One region of the Paraburkholderia sp. CNPSo 3281 genome, then DNA from elsewhere that is predicted to be linked to it. Evidence: predicted binding sites of a transcription regulator. Region 1 holds the regulator's gene; each other region holds the start of a gene.

What was found. The regulator LexA, encoded in region 1, represses DNA repair genes until DNA is damaged. The targets are predictions, from matches to a motif close to ACTGTATNNNNATACAGT.
Region 2: M3I56_RS05695 (VRR-NUC domain-containing protein) is a predicted target of LexA. The motif match lies at 2,063-2,080, and genes of this name have one in related genera.
Region 3: dinB (DNA polymerase IV) is a predicted target of LexA. The motif match lies at 2,020-2,037, and genes of this name have one in related genera.

The regions. Positions count from the first base shown of each region.
Region 1 is NZ_JAMBPS010000016.1:100,181-103,385, forward strand. It holds gene M3I56_RS18135 (DUF2939 domain-containing protein) at 26-715, opposite strand; gene M3I56_RS18140 (hypothetical protein) at 806-1,183, opposite strand; gene lexA (transcriptional repressor LexA) at 1,249-1,899, opposite strand; gene M3I56_RS18150 (sulfate ABC transporter substrate-binding protein) at 2,192-3,205, shown strand, end outside.
Region 2 is NZ_JAMBPS010000003.1:381,800-385,004, reverse strand. It holds gene M3I56_RS05700 (ATP-dependent DNA helicase) at 1-325, opposite strand, end outside; gene M3I56_RS05695 (VRR-NUC domain-containing protein) at 322-2,055, opposite strand; gene M3I56_RS05690 (hypothetical protein) at 2,176-2,754, shown strand; gene M3I56_RS05685 (DUF3443 family protein) at 2,884-3,156, opposite strand.
Region 3 is NZ_JAMBPS010000003.1:312,393-315,597, forward strand. It holds gene M3I56_RS05375 (amidohydrolase family protein) at 1-681, opposite strand, end outside; gene dinB (DNA polymerase IV) at 795-1,838, opposite strand; gene M3I56_RS05385 (aspartate/glutamate racemase family protein) at 2,176-2,883, shown strand; tRNA gene M3I56_RS05390 (tRNA-Met) at 2,979-3,055, opposite strand; gene M3I56_RS05395 (PadR family transcriptional regulator) at 3,194-3,205, opposite strand, start outside.

The sequences.
Region 1 (3,205 bases):
GCTCCGCTGTCACTTCCGAACTGTCTCAGTTCGAGACGTTTCCTTCGTTTAGCTCGACCGCCGAGAGCTTCCACGAGAAGATCCCGTGACGCTGCAGGATGGCGGCGTAGTGCTCGCCCGTATTGCCGCGGTCCCACGTGAGCGCGAACTCATTGAGGCCGCGATAGCCGGCCGTGGTCACCGGCCGAGCTTCGGGCGCGGGGTTGCCGGATGCCGCCGGAGCAGGTGGCGCGGCGGGTGCGGGTGCCGATTGAGCTGGTTCTGCCGATTGCGTGGATGGCGCGCCGGATTCTGCTGGCGGCGGCGCGTGCGGCCGGTCGCCGGGCTTGCCCGTCGGCGGCATGCCATCGAGCAGGGCGGCCACGCCTTCCGGTGTGGCGTAGGCATCCACGAGCGGACTAATCAATGCCGCGCCAATCACGGCGCCGAGGATCAGCAGCGGATTGCTGCTGTGCTGCCCCTCGACGCGCCGCTGCAGCATCCCGCCAACCTGCTGTTTCAGGCTCAGGCGCAGTGCAGGGTAATCGACGTACTCGTTGAGCGCGACGGCGTCACGCGCGTCGGCGGCGGCTTTCATGTGTTTCACCGCGATATAGGGCGACGCATAGGCGTAGCCGATCGCGGCAACCACCATGGTGAGCGCAACCGTGATTGCGACCGGCTTTTTCCAGCCTTGGGTCTTACGCGGGGTCGAGAGAGATTCCGTCATCGGCATAGGGCAAATCGTTTAGACACGGTGTTGACCGCAAACCAGGCCAAACGATCCCGCCTGTAACCTCTTCTCACATTTGAGCAGCGTTGCGGCTTACTTCGCGAGTGCAGCCGGCAGGTCGCTGTGCTGCTCGGCGATGCAGCGGTCGATCGCGCGGCAAACCGCGTCAACCGTGCCGACGAGGATGAGCCGCGACGGACCCTGATAGACGCGCACGGGCGCGCGGCGCATGGGCTGTTCGGTGTTGAGCGTGCTGTTGAGCGACACGCGCGCAAACGCTGGCTGGGCCGAGGGCAGCACCGGCAGGTCGGCCGTGCTGGCCGCCACCATCTCTGGCGAGTCTTCGAAGAGCGAGCCGCTCAGTGCGGTAGCCGAATCGCGGACTTCGCGGACCGCGCACGAGGCGATACCACGGAGATGGCGAAGACGGCCGAATTGGCGGAAGGGCAGCAAGCGGGCAAGACGTTCCATGACTCTCTCCAGGTAGTGCGCAGAGGGTGCGCAAACAATGTGCAAACTGCGCGCAGACGGATTGCTCAGAATTCGGTGGGGCGGATCAGCCCAACCGCGATGCCTTCGAGCGCGAATTCCGCGCTGCCGGCCTCGACAAAAATATTGTCGTAATCGGGGTTCTCGGCGATCAGCTCGAGCCCGTTCGGACGGCGCTTCAGGCGCTTCACGGTGACGTCGTCGCCAAGACGCGCCACGATGATCTGGCCGTCTTTCGCTTCGGCCTTCTTCTGCACGGCGAGCAGGTCGCCGTCGAGGATGCCGGCGTCGCGCATGGAAAGGCCGCGCACCTTCAAGAGGTAGTCGGGTCGGCTCGAGAAGAGCGCCGGGTCGCACATGTAGTTCTGCGAGATGTGCTCCTGCGCGAGGATCGGGCTACCCGCTGCGACGCGGCCAACGAGCGGCAGCGAGAGCTGCATGATGCTCGCGTGCGGAAGCGTGAACTGATGCGGCAGGTCGTCGGGCCCCGGCATGAGGCGGATGCCGCGCGAGGCGCCCGCAGCCAGTTCGATCACGCCCTTGCGCGCCAGCGCGCGCAGATGCTCCTCCGCGGAGTTCGCCGAGCTGAAGCCGAGTTCCGCCGCGATCTCGGCGCGCGTGGGCGGGAAGCCCGTGCGCTCGATGGCCCGGCGAACCAGATCGAAAACCTGCTGCTGTCGTGCGGTGAGTTTGGTCATGGCGCCACTGTATGTTTGAACAGGTAACTGTATTTTTATACAGTACTCGCCACTTTTCAAGTGTTACTTGAAGTTCGTCGACTGAGCGTTGCCATCAGGCCGCTTTCCCGCGTTTGCGCGGATGAAACCGCGCTCCAGCAGCGACTTCCTCTGTCCTTACCACTTTTGCGTATTAAAAAATGAAAAAACATCATTTTTAATAATGTAAGCAGATCGCTAGACTGGCCTCCATCGTTCGCTGCACTTCACCAATGGGCGCAAACGAGCACACACGAGAACGGAGAACAGATAGATGGGCACGACACATACGGGGCGCGCGGGCTGGCTGAAAACACTGGCGGCAAAACTGGTGATCGGCGTTGCGCCGCTCGTCGGCGTCGCGACGATGGCGGCCATGGCGCCGGTGGCTGCTCACGCGGATACATCGCTGCTCAATGTCTCCTACGATCCGACGCGCGAACTGTACCAGGACATCAACGAAGCCTTCATCAAGCAGTGGAAGGCGAAGACGGGCGAAACGCTCACCATCAAGCAGTCGCATGGCGGCTCGGGTGCACAGGCGCGCTCGGTGCTCGACGGCCTGCAAGCCGACGTCGTGACGCTCGCGCTGGCATGGGACATCGACGCGCTCGCCAACAAGGGCATCGTCGCGAAGGACTGGCAAAAGCGCCTGCCCGACAACGCGTCGCCGTACACGTCGACCATCGTGTTCCTCGTACGCAAGGGCAACCCGAAGCACATCAAGGACTGGGATGATCTGACCAAGCCGGGTGTCTCGATCGTCACGCCGAATCCGAAGACCTCGGGCGGCGCGCGCTGGAACTATCTCGCGGCGTGGGCGTATGCGCTGCACCAGCCGGGCGGCAACGAGCAGAAGGCGAAGGACTTCGTCTCGAAGCTCTACAAGAACGCGGGCGTGCTCGACTCGGGCGCACGAGGCGCCACGACGAGCTTCGTGCAGCGCGGCATCGGCGATGTGCTGATTGCATGGGAGAACGAAGCATTTCTCTCGCTCAAGGAATTCGGCCCGGACAAGTTCGAGATCGTCGTGCCTTCGGTGAGCATTCTGGCTGAGCCGCCGGTGGCCGTGGTGGACAAGGTGGTCGACAAGAAGGGCACGCGCAAGGAGGCTGAGGCCTACCTGCAGTTCCTCTATAGCGAAGAGGGCCAGGAGATCGCCGCGAAGAACTTCTACCGTCCGCGTTCGGACAAGGTCCCGGCGGCGCTCACGGCGAAGTTTCCGAAGCTCAAGCTCTACACGGTCGACGACACCTTCGGCGGCTGGCCCAACGCGCAGAAGACGCAT
Region 2 (3,205 bases), on a different contig from region 1:
GGAGCGCGCCGTAGACGCGCAACTGCGCCCAGTGCAGCGCGCGCTGATTCTCGCGCATCGCATCGAGGTCGCCGCGATAGGTCTTGAATTCTTCGAGCCTGCGGCGCGCGGGGTCGTAGCCGTCGGCGCGGCCGCGCACGGTGAGCGATTCGAACGTGCCGGAGAGCGCGATCTCGGTCTCGTAGCCGGACGGGCGGCGCGCGGCGATGGCCGCGTGGCCGGCGCGGCCATCGCTGGCGTCGGGCGAGGGCGTAAAGCGCAAGTCGAGGTCGCCGCGCTTCGCGGTGAACTCGCACAGCGTGCGCACGGCGACGGTGTAGCTCATGGCGCGCGCAGCGCCTGGGCGGCGCTGTCGTTGGCTTCGTCGGGCAGGCTGGGCCAGCGCACCTGCAACACGGAAACCGGCATGCCGTGCTGCACGCAATACGCAAGCCAACGGCGCTGGTTGTCCTGCAGACGGTCGCCGGGGCCTTTCACCTCGATCAGTTCGTAGCGCCGCTCGAGCGGCGAGAAGCGCACGAGATCGGGCAGCCCCGAGCGGTTGGCAACGGGTTCGCGCAGCAGCCGCTCGAACCACAGACGTAGATGGGCGGCGGGGAAGCAGTCGAGGGCGAGCGTGAGCAGTTCGTCGCTCAGTGCGGGCCAGGCGACGAACGGTGACTGGGTGCCGGATTTTTCCGCATAGCGCCGCAGAATCGAGTCGCGGTAGGCGTGCGTTTCGAGTTCGGCGAGACAGGCTTCGAACTGCGAAGCACGGCGTGCGACGAAGTCGGCGGCGTGCAGGTCGGCGGGGCCGCGCTGGAACGGATGGAAGAACGCGCCTGGCAGCGGCGCGAACAGCGCGGGCCAGCAGAGCAGGCCGAAGAGCGCGTTGATCAGCGTGTTCTCGACATAGAACACGGGCGCTTGCGGCGTGGCGAGCGCGATGCGCGCGGCTTCCTCGACGCGCAGTGCGCGAGGCGCCGCGGGCAGCGTGAGTTCGTGCTGGGCGAACCCCGGCTCGGCGCTCGTCTTCGACTTCGCCCGCGTGCGTGCGAGACGGCCGAGCGTGCGTGCGGCGCGCTGCGCTTCCTCTTCGTTTGCGGGCGCTTCGGCAATGGTCTGTGCGAGCACCAGCGCTTCCTCGCGGCGGTTCAGTTGTTCGAGCACACGCACGCGGCGGTAGCGCGATTCAGGATGACCGCAGTCGAGATAAGCGCGCCACGCGAGTGCGGGTTCGCCCGCGCGCTCGGCGGCGAGCCCCGTGGCGTGACGCAGCTTGTCGTGGCGGGCGCGCAGCCACACATTGGCGTGCGTGCGCGCGGCCAGTGCGTCGAGCGCTTCGAGTGTTGCGGCGATGGCGGCAGCAGCGTCGAAGTTCAGGGCCTCGGCGGCGCTCTCGAGTCCGTCGCGGCAATCGCGCAGCGCCAGATACGCGTCGATGTCCTCGCGGCGCTGGAACGCGCGCGAGGCACGATCGAAGGGCACGCTTTCGTAGCGAAAGACGCCGAGGTCGGCGAGCACGAACTCCGACCAGTCCTGATGCAGGTTGCCGAAGAACATGAGGCGCAGGCGCTCGCAGAGCGGGGCGCTCGCGAACAGCAGTACGGTGTCGGGTGAGGCCGGGAACCACGCATGCCAGTCGCGCGGCTCGGGCGCGGCGGCATAGTGTGCATCGAGCGTCTCGAGCGTTGCCGCGCGCGTGGCGCGCGGTTCGGGCGCGATGCCAAGGCGCGCGGCGAGCGCCTGCAGTTCGGCTTTCGTGACGAGCGCGGCGAGCGCGTCGAGATCGAGCGCGGGCGTGTCGTCGAGCCAGCCCGCCGCGACGAGTGGTTCCGCCGCCGCGCGCGGACAGCCGATCTCGTCGTACGCGAGACGGCTCGCGCGGAAATGGGGTCCCTTGCGCATCAGCATGCGCACGAAGAGCGCGCGCGCAGCCTGCGGCAGCTGGGCGAAATCGTCGGCGAAGCGGCGCTCGGCGTCGTCGAACAGGTCGGCGCAGCGCGCATCGAGCCACGCTAGCGCACGCTCGAAGTTCGCGAGGTAGTAGAACGGATCGGGAGAGTCGGGAAGCACGCGCGGCACTGTACGGATATACAGCAGCGATGATAGCAGGGTCGCACGCGGGCGCGAGCGCCGTCAGGGATTCCCCGCCCCGTACGCTACAATTGCCGCAGCCTGAAAAACGGATGAGCGATGAACAAACGTAACGCATGCTTCGCCGGCCTCGCGGCCGCCGTCACCCTGCTCGCGGGATGCGCGGCGCAGTACCGCAACACCAGCACGTGCGAAGAGGCGATGCGTAGCCGCCTTGCCGGGACGACGCTCGGCGACCTGAAAGTCACGCATAGCGCGACGACGTATCGTGGTGCGCGCGTGGTGATCGAAGGGCGGCTCGAGAACGGCGCGGCGTCGGCCCCCGCGGCTGCCTCGGCGCCGTCGGCATCGGCGGCTTCGGCCGCATCGGCAGCGTCGTCCAACACGGCGCAGGGCGCCAACGAGGCGACCACGATCACCGCGCCGACGGTGCAGGCGGCGGCGCTGCCCGGCACGATTTCGGTTCCCACCGCTCCGGTCGCCCAGGGCGGCGCGCCGGAGGGCAAGCCGACCACGCCGGTCGCGGCGCTGGTCGCGAAACTCGGCATCAAGAAGGCCGCGGTCACGCCGGCCGCCGCGGAGTGCACCTTCAACGAGTCGGGCCTCGCGACGTTCCGCTGGCTCGCGCCGCCGAAGCTCGCGAAGACCACGCCCGACCCGAACGCCGCGAACGACTAAGGCGGGCGCACTCTGTTCGCGGTTGCGTTTCTACATCCGCTCGACATTCGCGCAACCTGCGCTCATGAAGGCCTCGCAAGAGGCCTTCGTCGTTTGTGACCGATGAGACGTTGGCGGCCGCCGGCGCGCTCAGAACGCGAAGAATGGTCTGCTTCCTGCGGGCGTGACCTGCGAGGCGATCGCCGTGAACACGCGGCGCCCGAAGAAGAACGGGAGTCCCCAGCCGAACGCGCGACCGCTGTAGCCAGCGAGATTGCCGAAGGCCCAGTTGCCGCTGGCGAGCAGCGTCGTCGAGCTCGCGACCGCGAAGGTCATGGAAGCGCCCACGCCGTCGATGCCGGCTATCGTCGCGCCGAGGCTGACAGGCGAACCCGGGCAATACCCGGGCCCGTAGCGCGTGATCGTCGAGCTCTATTGAGATTTCGAGGTGAAATTAGCGCCGGGGTCGTCC
Region 3 (3,205 bases), on a different contig from region 1:
CGTTTCGATGTGGCGCGAGAGCGGGTCGTCGGATTCATCGCAATGCATGTCCACGCGCAGGCCCTTTTCGGCGGCGAACTCGCAGAGCAGACGCACCGATTCGGCGCCGTCAGCCATCGTGCGCTCGAAGTGGGGAATGCCGCCCACCACGTCCACGCCCATCGCGATCGCGCGCTTGAGATTGTCGAACGCACCGGGGCTGCGCAACACGCCATCCTGCGGAAACGCCACAAGCTGGAGATTGAGATACGGCGCGACACGGCGCTTCACCTCGAGCAGCGCCTCGACCGCGAGCAGCCGCGCGTCGCACACATCGACGTGAGAGCGAATCGCAAGGAGCCCGCGCGCGACGGCCCAGTCGCAGTACTGCAGCGCGCGTTCGACGAGCGCCTCCTGCGTGAGATGCGGTTTGAGCTCGCCCCACAGCGCGATGCCCTCCAGCAGCGTGCCCGACGCATTCACGCGCGGCAGGCCATACGAGAGCGTGGCGTCCATGTGGAAATGCGCATCGACGAACGGCGCGCTCACGAGCGCACCCGCGGCATCGATCTCCTCGCGCGCCGCCGTCGTGAGATGCGGCTCTACCGCGGTAACGCGCCCGCCCTCGATGCCGATATCCACCGTGGGATACCCAGCGGGATGCGCATGCGCGAGCACCGCGCGGCGAATGATCAGGTCCATCTGCGGCTCCTTGTTCTGGCGTGGCGGCGTGGCGCTTTCGTTTTGACTCGCGTCGATTCTATCGGCGCCAGAATGACGCCGCCAGCGGCGTGGCCCGCCTCCACGCGAAGGCGTCAGACGAGCGCGACCAGTCCGTCATCTTCCGCGGGATCGTCGTCGAAGAGCGCGAACTGCCCGCGCAGCGCCGGATTCTCCTCTTCGAGCCGCACGCCCACGCCGAGCAGCCGCACCGCCAGCTTGCGCCGCGCGAGCCCTTTTTCGAGCATCAGCAGGAGGGTACGCACATCGGTGGCATCGGCCACGCACTCGACCGTCGTACGCTGAAAGTCGGCGAAGCGGATCTTCACGAAGAGCTTGCGCACCGCGTGCGCGCAACCCGCGCGTTCGATGCGCGCGTCGAGCAGCACCGCAAGCCGCTTGAGCTCCTCGCTGCACGCTTCGAGCGTGAGCAGATCGTTCACATAGGTCGTCTCGACGCTCACCGACTTGCGCTCCTGATCGGCGCGCACGGGCCGGTCGTCCATACCGCGCGCGAGTTCGTAGAGCCGCTTGCCGAACACGCCGAAATGCCGGTGCAGATCGAACAGCGACCACGTGCGCAGTTGCGCGCAGGTGGTGAGCCCGAGGTTTTCGAGCTTCGCCGCCGTGACTTTGCCGACGCCGTGGATCTTGCGCACGGGCAGCGCAGCGACGAAGGCATCGACTTCAGGCGGACGCACGACGAAGAGGCCATCGGGCTTGTTCCAGTCCGAGGCGATCTTGGCGATGAACTTGTTCGGCGCCACGCCGGCCGATACCGTCACGCCCACGGTTTCGCGCACGCGCGCGCGAATTTCCTCGGCGATCAGCGTGGCGCTGCCCTTGCAGCGCGGGGCGCGCGTGACGTCGAGATAGGCTTCGTCGAGCGAGATCGGTTCGACGTCGGCGGTGTAGTCGCGGTAGATCGCCATGATCTCGCGCGAGGCGGTGCGGTACTTCTCCATCGCCGTGGGCAGGATCAGCAGTTCGGGACACTTGCGCATCGCGAGCGCCGACGACATCGCCGAATGAATGCCGAAGCGCCGCGCCTCGTAGTTGCAGGTGGCGATCACGCCACGCTGGTCGGGCCGGCCGCCCACCGCGAGCGGACGGCCGCGCAATGAGGGGTCGTCGCGCATTTCGACAGACGCATAGAAGCAGTCGCAGTCGCAATGGATGATCTTGCGAGCGGCGGCGGCAAGTGCGGCGGCGGAGCGCCCCGGGTCGGGCGCAGGCGGCGGCAAGTGCGGCGGCGGAGCGCCCCGGGTCGGGCGCAGGCGGCGGCGCGAGGTCGGAAGAAGGCGCGTTCACAGTCTCGATACTGTACAAAAACACAGTGCTATTTTCAAGACAACTGTCCGCGCCCTTTATCGGCTCCCGTACCGCTTCGGATCGGCCAGACCGTCTCTGGACTGCTGGCTGCGCAGGCCTATACTCGTGCGGACTGAACAGGCCACGAGAGTAAGGAACGAATCGATGAAAACGATCGGCGTGATTGGGGGGATGAGCTGGGAATCGTCGGCCGAGTATTACCGGCTGCTGAACCGCCACGCGAAGGCGCGTCTGGGCGGCCATCACAACGCGCGCAGCCTGATGGTGACCGTGGACTTCGCGCAGGTCGAAGCGCTCCAGCGCGCGGGCGACTGGGACGCGCTAGGCGTGCAGATGGCCGAGGCCGCGCAACAGCTCGAACGCGGGGGCGCCGATATCGTGCTGCTCGCGACGAACACGATGCACCGCGTGCGCGCGGCGATCGAGGCAACGATCTCGATCCCCTTCCTGCATATCGCGGACCCGACTGGCCAGGCGCTGCGCGCCGCGGACTTCACGCGAGCGGGCCTGCTCGGCACGCGCTACACGATGGAGCAGGACTTTTACGTGGGACGATTGCGCGAGGCGCATGGCATCGAAGCGATCGTGCCGAACGAACACGATCGCGCGGACGTGCATCGGATCATCTACGACGAGCTATGTCACGGCAACGTGGATGGAGAGTCGCGGCGCGTGTATCAGCGCGTGATCGAAGACCTCGCGGCACGCGGCGCGCAGGCGGTCATTCTCGGCTGCACGGAAATCACGCTGCTAATCGGACAAACCGACTCGGCACTGCCCGTGTTCGACACCACCGCGTTGCACGCGCAGGCTGCGGTGGATTGGGCGATTGGAAGCGAAGCCGGCGCCTAGCGATGGCGCTCGTTGCAGTTTCGAAGCGCAGAAAACAAAAAACCCGCTGATAGCGGGTTGATTGATTGGCACGAGGCCTTGCTGCTTAATACGTTTGGTTGCGGGGGTAGGATTTGAACCTACGACCTTCGGGTTATGAGCCCGACGAGCTGCCAGACTGCTCCACCCCGCGTCCGTCAGAGAAAAGAATTATAGGGTGCCGGGATCACTCCGTCAAGGGTCTTTTTCACACGATCGAAACATCGCGCGCTCGGACACCGTCGGGCAGGCAATCGCGACACGAGAATTATTTCGGACACCCTGGCAAATTTCACCACGCCTG